2 regions of the Cytobacillus mangrovibacter genome follow, and region 2 is predicted to be linked to the other one. Evidence: riboswitches for the same ligand, from Rfam matches in the RefSeq annotation. Region 2 holds a riboswitch; the other holds the start of a gene.

Region 1 (4,429 bases), on a different contig from region 2:
AAAAATGTTTCTCGAAAAACATTCCGATCGTATTATCATCAGATGCTCATTTTCCTGAACATGTAGGAGCTGATTTTGGACAAGCTGTTGCTTTAGCAAAAGAGGCCGGATATCAATCGATCATGACATTTTCTAATGGGGTAAGAAAAGAATACCCACTTGGATAAAATAAAACAAGCAGTAGACGGCTATTGAAGCCTTCCACTGCTTATTTTTATTATAAATGAATTCGATTTAACGAAACAATATCATCAAGCTGATTTAGTAAAGCTAATGAGTGATCATCTAAAGGTTTGTCAAATGAAAGCACCATGATTGCTTCTCCGCCGATTTCTTTTCTGCCAACCTGCATGGTTGCGATATTAATTGAATGGTCGCCGAGAATTTTTCCAACACGGCCAATCACACCAGGACGATCTCTGTGCTGAATATAAAGGAGATTCCCCTCTGGGAGAAAATCAATATTAAAGCCATTTAAGAAAACAATCCTTGGACCATAATTGTCGATATAAGTCCCTCTAATGACAAAAGACTTTTCTTCAGCCTTAGCTGTTACAGTTAAACAATTTGCATATCCGAATGGATCGGCAGAAATCTTTTCCCCTACCGTAATTCCTCGTTCCTTAGCCGTAAGCAGGGCATTCACTTCATTTACATTGACAGCTATTCTATTTTTGAAAAAGCCAGCCAGTGTTGCTTTTGTTAAATAAGAGGTTTCCAATTCTGTAACCGTTCCAGAATATGTAATAGAAAGCTCTTGAATCCCCTCTTTTATACACTGTGAAAGAATCGACCCCATTTGTTTGGACATTTGATGGAATGGTCGGATTTTCTCGTAAATATCTTTGGATATCGCTGGTAGATTGATAGAGTTTGAGACAGGCTTTTCTTCCAAAAATAATCGGACCTCTTTTGATACTTGGCTAGCAACATTTAGTTGTGCTTCCTTTGTTGAAGCGCCTAGATGTGGAGTTGCAATGACATGATCAAATTTAAGCAGTGGATTTTCTCCAGGAGGTTCCGTTTCAAAGACATCAAGAGCCGCACCAGCAACATGTCCATTTCCTATATATTTTGCTAGGGCTTGTTCATCAATAATTCCACCGCGGGCACAATTAAGAAAAAACACGCCTTTTTTTGTTTTGCTTAGAGCATGCTCATTAATCAGCCCTTTCGTCTCTGCGGTAAGTGGGGTATGTACGGTAATAATGTCTGCGTGCTCTAGTACTTCATCCAGTGTGCATAATTCAACCCCAAGTTTCCCTGCGCGATCTTTTGTTAAGAACGGATCAAAAACATGAATATTCATCCCGAAGGCTTTTGCGCGTTTGGCAAGTTCGGTACCAATTCTACCCATACCGAGAATGCCTAGTGTTTTTCCGAATAGCTCCGTTCCAATAAAATCATTACGCTGCCACTCTAAATTTTTGACTGTTTGATGTGCTTGGGGAATATTTCTCATCATGGAGGCCATCATGGCAAAGGTGTGTTCAGCGGTAGAGATTGTATTTCCATCTGGAGCATTAATAACAACGATGCCTTTACGTGTAGCAGCTTCCACATCGATATTATCAACGCCGACACCAGCACGGGCAATGATTTTCAACCGAGGCATCTTATCTAATAATGCCTCATCCACCTTTGTCGCACTTCTTACAAGCAAAGCGTCAATTTCATCTAAGTAAGACTCGGGATCTGTCACTTTTTTTTGAATGACCTTAGCGTTAGTCATTTCTAATAACGGCTGCAGCCCCTCTTTACTAATTGAATCAGCAACCAAAATAGTAAACATATTTACACCTCACAATAAAAATAATTTTCAGATAATTTTACAGGACGAATATGTATCTGTCAATTGAGGGAGGAAGTTTCACCTTAATCTTCCCATTTTAATTTTTTTCGAGTATAATAATAGATGTATAAAATTATACGGTCTATCTTCGGGGCAGGGTGAAATTCCCGACCGGCGGTGATGAGATTTTTCTCTAAGCCCGCGAGCCTATAATAGCGAAGGCAATGATCCAATCAATTCATGGCAAATGCTTTGATGACTTTTGGAAAAGCCTAAGCTTGGGGCAGGATTTGGTGCGATTCCAAAGCCGACAGTACAGTCTGGATGGGAGAAGATGGAGGTTCTGCAGACGTTCAAAAAATGCAGGTTAATTGAACGTTTATTAAGTGAGCCTTTGTAATCTCCCTCAAGTGATGAACTTGAGGGTTTTCTTTTGCATAGGCAAATGAACTGCTGAACCTTTCTTCTTTAGGAGAGATAGTCCTAACAAGGAGAGAGGAACATGAAGAAACTTACGATTAAAGCTTTTGTTGGAATTGGGATGCTTAGCAGTATTTCATACATTTTGATGCTGTTGAATTTCCCTATACCGCCATTTCCAGGATTTTTGATGATTGATTTCAGTGATATTCCTGCATTGATCGCTGTATTAATTTTTGGACCAGTGGCTGGTATTTTGGTTGAACTATTTAAAAATATTTTGGATTACTTTATGACTGGTAGCGCGACTGGAGTACCAGTTGGTCATATAGCAAACTTTGTGGCGGGAATTCTGTATATACTGCCGACCTACTATGTTTATAACAAACTGAAAACAAAAAAAGGCATGACATTTGGATTAGTAGTGGGTACACTAATCATGGCTATTATCATGAGTGTGCTAAATTACTTCGTGATCTATCCAGCATATACATTCTTTTTGAATATGCCGGCGATGTCTGCTCCTGAAATTCGTACAGTCGTTGTTACGGCGATCTTACCATTTAATATTGTTAAAGGTTTATTAATTACAATCGTGTTCATGCTATTATTTGCGCGCATGAGTCCGTGGATTAATAAGCAAAATTCATATAGAAATGCTGTTTAATAGATAATTAGAAAAAAAGCAACGGCCTGCACCGTTGCTTTTTCTAATTGGCTCTGTCAAACGGGTCTGTTGATTTCCGCTTCAGGCACTCAGCAAACCCGCGGGGTCTCACCTTTCCCACTACTCCCGCAGGATATTGAATAGACTTCTTGAATTGACACCGCACAAGGAAATGCGGATGCATTTCCGAGGAGTCTCGCGCCTTCCGCTTTAATCAACAGGGTGCAAAAATTAACCATCAGCTTTAACGTAGCTTTAAATTAAAAAACCCCCTTTTCTATTAAAAAGGGAGCGGTCGTACTCATATTAAGAATGAACTATTCGAATTTAAGTGGGTCGCCATCGAATGAATCGTCAGCTACTTTAATGGAGTCTGTTGGACAGCCTTCGAATGCATCCATCATATCATCGATTAATACATCTGGAATTTCAACAATTCCTTGGTTATCATCTAGTGTAACGAATGCAATGCCTTCGTCATCGTAATCATAAATATCTGGTGCAGCTGCTCCGCATGCCCCACATGCGATGCAAGTTTCTTTGTCAACAATTGTATACTTTGCCATGAAAAAACCTCCCAAAATTTAAAACAAATATTCTGTTATTTTTTGAAGATAAAAACGTATTCCTCATACCTATTGTAAGACTGAATGGTCAACATTTCAATAGAAAAAGTATTGAGAATGCTTATCACACAAGGTTTTGTGAATTCTAGTAAAAGTGAGATTTAATAAGACTCAATTTTTTTATTCATGATAAAATAAACATAAGCGGATGACAAATAGGATGAGTGACTAAATTTCATAGATAACTTTAGTCATTTTGGCTGCTTTTATTCATTTCATTAAATCTGAAATGGAGTGTGATAGGATGGCAAATTCTTACCTTTCAATGATCGTTTTATATTGTCTACATAGAATGGATGGGCAGAGGACCATTTATTCAATCCTCCATTTATTGAATGGAAAAAAATCAGCGCAGACGATTCAAGATGCTCATTTCTTTCAGCTAACAAAATTATTCAATACATTTTCATTATTAAATAGATCCGACTTAGAGCAGATCATTTCTGCATTGAATGAGCAAGCATATATCTCCAGACATACTGAACAAAGTTATCAAGTAACCTCTGCAGGTTTAAAACAAATAAATGATTTCTTCAACATGCATCCAATACCCCCAGAATTAAATGGCTGGAGGTTCCATAACGTAACAGAACTATTTTGGGAAAGGATTTCATTAGCCATACAAGTTATTTCACAGCTAAGGAATCGAGAGTCTAAATATTTGCCTATTCAAAAGAAAAAGGAACTTCATCAATGGTTAAAGACTTTTTTGTATGAATCACAGTTAAGCAGGGATGAATTAGCCAAGAGAATTTATGATGAGCTAGTGAGATGCTTGGAAACAAATCATCATATAGATCCCGTAATATTTGTGAAGAGATTAACAGGCTTTCAGATTATTGGATTGACAGAGAAACAAGCCGCTTGGAATTTAGATATGGACGAGGATGCCTATCATATCCAATTCCTCGGAATTCTTCACTA
Region 2 (4,429 bases):
CACAGTCATATTACAGATTGCGCATTTATCGGTTTCTTCATTGATTGCTCTCGGCTCCACTCCTTTTTTTCCACACCCTAGTAGTAAGCCTCCTGTTACAAAGGTTAAAAATATTAATATCATTAATTTCTTCATGAAAATCTCCTCCATTTTTGAATGAAATATAGGTTGAAAATTGTAAAGAAAACACCCAAGAACCAAAGGGATATTTGCTTATCTTCCTTTTGATGACTATTAATAATTCCTGAATTCATAGAAGGGTGATAATCCATTAATAAGGTTTCTGTAGGGCTATTAAACACTTGTTTCAATAAAGTGATGCCAGGATGTTGAAAAAATAGCTGATACTCGGGTACCCATTGGATTAGCGTTAGAAAATAAGGATCTGCCGCATGTGGTATTTCACTAATTGAGTCTCCGTTTATATCAAGCTTAAGTGATGTGTCCCAATAATTATGCTCGATAAGATTATCTGCACTTTCAATTGCTTGTGCATCATTGACATTGCCATTAAAGATATTTTCAGATAATCGGTTATTAAAAGCCCTTTTCATTTGAATGCCAATTGTATTTGACTCAAATGTATTATTATTAAATTGAGCACCCGATGTTTCTTCTATAAAGGAACCAATTCTATTAGAAGTAAACATATTATCCGTTACAATGGTGTTATTAGTCTGGTAGAGCAGTAGTCCTTGTGAATTGACATTTTGATTATTAAAGGAAAATTCATTGTCTTTTATGAATGTTTCCTTTGCCTGCATCACCATTGCACCAGCAAAATTATGCTGGGAATGATTTTTTTCTACCAATACATAGTCTGAAAACATTAGATGAATACCATAACGTGCATTTTGGATGAAGTTATTCGTTATCTCATTACTGTTGCTCTGCTCTAAGTAAATGCCGTCCAATACATTATTGATTTGCAATGACGTTATAACATTATTGCTAGATGCCCAAAGGTCGATACTATTATGTTTACGATTGCCAGTGAGCGTACTTTTTTCAATTCGGATTTGATTTGCTTCATTTAACTGAATGCCTATTTGTTCCGTATTAATAATTAAATTTGTCAGAACATGATTTCTTCCTGTTACATAGATTGCTGGAGATCCTTCATCATTTTTGTTACATTGTTCAATCGTTATATTGCTTAATTGGACATGTTCACCTTTAATCGTTAAAACAGGTGCATTCTTACAGGATTGAATTGTAGCTTTATGTTCTCCTATTAAGGTTACTGGTTTTGTTATAGTAATATTTTCTGTGTAAGAACCAGGTGAAACGATTAAAGTATCTCCATCGTCAGCAGCATCGATCATTTCTTGTAAAGATGGTTTATCTGCTTTAGCACTAATTGGCAAAGTTAATAGAGTGAGTACTAAAAGTAGAAGTACGTTTTGGTACTTCATTGAAAATCTCCTTTCCATCAGAAGTAATTCGGTTTGCTTATCTAATGTAGCGGAAGAAAGTGAATGAAAAGTGAAGTTATTTTGAACTCTTTTTGAAAGAGTTGCAAAATTTAAACCATTATTTAAACCCTATTACTCTTGTAGTATATTATTTAATCTGCTATGCTTTTTTTAATTGAATAGGATTTCCTTCGGGGTCGGGTGCAAGTCCCAACCGGCGGTGATGAGGTTGTACCTCTTAGTCCGTGACCCGTTTTCATATATATGAAAACGGTGGATTTGGTGAAATTCCAAAGCCGACAGTAAAAGTCTGGATGGGAGAAGGAAGATTTAATTGTTCAAAAAAGCTCTTTTTTGACATTTATTTGTGTTGCTTTTTTTCTCCCTTACTACTATTAGTAAGGGATTTTGTGTTTAAATGGAGAATTTATTATGAAAGGGGCTACCTTTTTTTCAAAATGAATGATTGTGAATATATGAACGTATCCATCTCATTAGCTCGCGCAACATTGGGACAGACAAGTCCGAACCCAAGTGTTGGTGCGGTGGTAGTGAAAGATGGAAGATTAGTAGGGACAGGTGTGCACATGAAAGCCGGTACTCCCCATGCAGAAGTTCATGCAATTAAAGCGGCTGGAAGCGCTGCCAAGGGTGCTGACATGTATGTGACACTTGAGCCATGCAGTCACCATGGGAAGACACCTCCGTGTGCGGATCTCATTATTGAAGCAGGTATTAAAAAGGTTTTCGTTGCAACGCTAGACCCAAATCCGCTTGTGGCAGGTAAAGGCATTGACAAGCTTACAAGTGCTGGAATTGAGGTCGAAGTAGGCTTGTGTAAGGAAGAAGCGCTGCAGCTGAACGAAAAGTTTTTTCACTTTATCCAAACAAACACTCCATTTGTAACCATTAAAGCAGGCATTTCATTAGATGGAAAGATAGCAGCTAAATCAGGTGATAGTAAGTGGATAACCTCCCCTGAATCACGACAAGATGTACATCAGCTCCGTCATGAGCATGATGGAATATTAGTAGGAATTAACACAATCCTACAAGATAATCCTCTTTTAACCACCAGAAGACCCCGAGGTGGAATAAATCCCATTCGAATTGTATTAGACACGGAATTGAAAATTCCAGTGTCAGCAAATGTTATTCAAGATTGCTCTGCTCAGACAATCATTTTTACAGGCAGTCAGTTTAATGCAACTAAGAAAAGAGAACTTGAGAGCCAAGGCGTAACGATTATTTCACAAAATAGCGCTGAAATTTCGCTAAAGGAAGTTCTGCATACGCTAGGAGAACGCGACATCCTGTCCGTTTTAGTAGAGGGCGGTTCAGAAATCCATGCTTCATTTATTGAAGAAGAAGCTTTCCAGCAAATTATTACGTATATGGCGCCGAAAATCATAGGTGGCAGAGAGGCTATTCCTTTTATTGGCGGAGCAGGTCCTGAGCTTGTGAAGTTAGGGAAACAGCTTCGCTTTACTGCGGTAGAAAAGGTAGGTCCAGATATTAAAATCACTGCAAAACCTCTCATAGAGGAGGAAACCGAATAATGTTTACTGGAATCATTGAAGAGATCGGAACGATTCAAAACATCCAAACGAAAGGAAATACACTCGTTCTTGCGATTCAAGGAAAGAAAGTGCTAGAAGACTTAAATCTAGGAGATAGCATTGCCGTGAACGGTGTCTGCTTAACGGTAACAGAATACAATCATACGTCCTTTTTTGTAGATGTTATGCCTGAAACCTTTCAAAGTACAGCTTTATCCGGTCTGCAGAGAGGCTCACTCGTGAATCTTGAACGGGCGATGAGCTCAAATGGCCGTTTTGGAGGCCACTTTGTAACTGGGCATGTTGATACGGTCGGACAAATTCTCAAGCGAGAGCCAAAAGAAAATGCCATCTATATTGACATTCACTTTTCTAAAGAATTCAGCCATCTAACCTTATATAAAGGATCAATCACGCTTGATGGAACATCATTAACGATCTTTGGCATCAGCAAGGATCAAGTAACCGTGTCGATTATTCCTCATACAGCAAAAGAAACGGTACTCGGTCACAAAAAGATTGGCGATAAGGTGAATATCGAGTTCGATATCATCGGCAAATATTTATATTCCTTCCTTCAGAAAAATGAACAGCAAAAACAAGAAAGCAGTATTTCTACTGATTTTCTTAAGAATAACGGATTTATGTAGAAATTAAGCAAGGCTCTTTTATAAATTGTGTAAATGAAAACCGTTGACAAATAAGGTTGGTTGATTGGAGCGGCAGGTGCGAGACTCCTGCGGGAAGTGTGGGACAGGTGAGACCCCGCAGGAGTGTTGTGAGCGACGAGGAGGCTCAACGCCCACCCCGCGGAAAGCGAGCATCCTGGAGCGGAAATCAACCTCTACGAATTCATGTTTAAGGCAATGTTTGCAAAAACAGCCTTAAGTAAAGACACGATACTTACATTCTTATGAACCAGCAGAAAGGTGGCAACAAATTCATGTTCCATAAAATAGAAGAAGCAATTGAAGATTTAAAGACAGGAAAGGTCATTATCGTTTGTGATGATGATGATCGTGAGAATGAAGGAGATTTTGTTGGCCTGGGCGAATTTGCGACGCCAGAAATGATTAATTTCATGGCAAAAGAAGGAAGGGGCCTAATTTGTGTTCCGATTACTGAGTCGATAGCGGAAAGACTGGAACTTCAACCAATGGTAGAAGTCAATACAGACAGTCATGAAACAGCCTTTACCGTTAGTATTGATCATGTGGATACAACAACAGGAATAAGTGCGTTTGAGCGTGCATTAACTGTTCAAAAATTACTGGAAGAAGAATCGCTTCCAAGTGATTTTAGAAAGCCAGGACATATTTTCCCACTTATCGCCAAAGAAGGCGGTGTTCTTCGCCGGGCTGGCCATACCGAAGCAGCGATTGATTTGGCAAGACTTGCTGATTCGAAATTAGCAGGCGTCATTTGTGAAATCATGAAAGATGATGGAACGATGGC

The links. A riboswitch is a leader RNA that binds a small molecule or an ion and turns the genes downstream of it on or off. The one in region 2 is predicted to bind FMN.
Region 1: another riboswitch for FMN. It lies ahead of ACFYKT_RS04480 (ECF transporter S component); the one in region 2 lies ahead of ribD (bifunctional diaminohydroxyphosphoribosylaminopyrimidine deaminase/5-amino-6-(5-phosphoribosylamino)uracil reductase RibD).

Annotation. Positions count from the first base shown of each region.
Region 1 covers NZ_JBIACJ010000002.1:222,809-227,237, forward strand. Annotated here, with positions in the region: gene ACFYKT_RS04470 (histidinol-phosphatase) at 1-167, shown strand, start outside; gene serA (phosphoglycerate dehydrogenase) at 218-1,792, opposite strand; FMN riboswitch at 1,933-2,132, shown strand; gene ACFYKT_RS04480 (ECF transporter S component) at 2,295-2,879, shown strand; gene ACFYKT_RS04485 (ferredoxin) at 3,197-3,445, opposite strand; gene ACFYKT_RS04490 (helix-turn-helix domain-containing protein) at 3,750-4,429, shown strand, end outside.
Region 2 covers NZ_JBIACJ010000004.1:226,047-230,475, forward strand. Annotated here, with positions in the region: gene ACFYKT_RS09630 (nitrous oxide reductase accessory protein NosL) at 1-141, opposite strand, end outside; gene ACFYKT_RS09635 (right-handed parallel beta-helix repeat-containing protein) at 132-1,415, opposite strand; FMN riboswitch at 1,599-1,745, shown strand; gene ribD (bifunctional diaminohydroxyphosphoribosylaminopyrimidine deaminase/5-amino-6-(5-phosphoribosylamino)uracil reductase RibD) at 1,874-2,974, shown strand; gene ribE (riboflavin synthase) at 2,974-3,624, shown strand; gene ACFYKT_RS09650 (bifunctional 3,4-dihydroxy-2-butanone-4-phosphate synthase/GTP cyclohydrolase II) at 3,918-4,429, shown strand, end outside.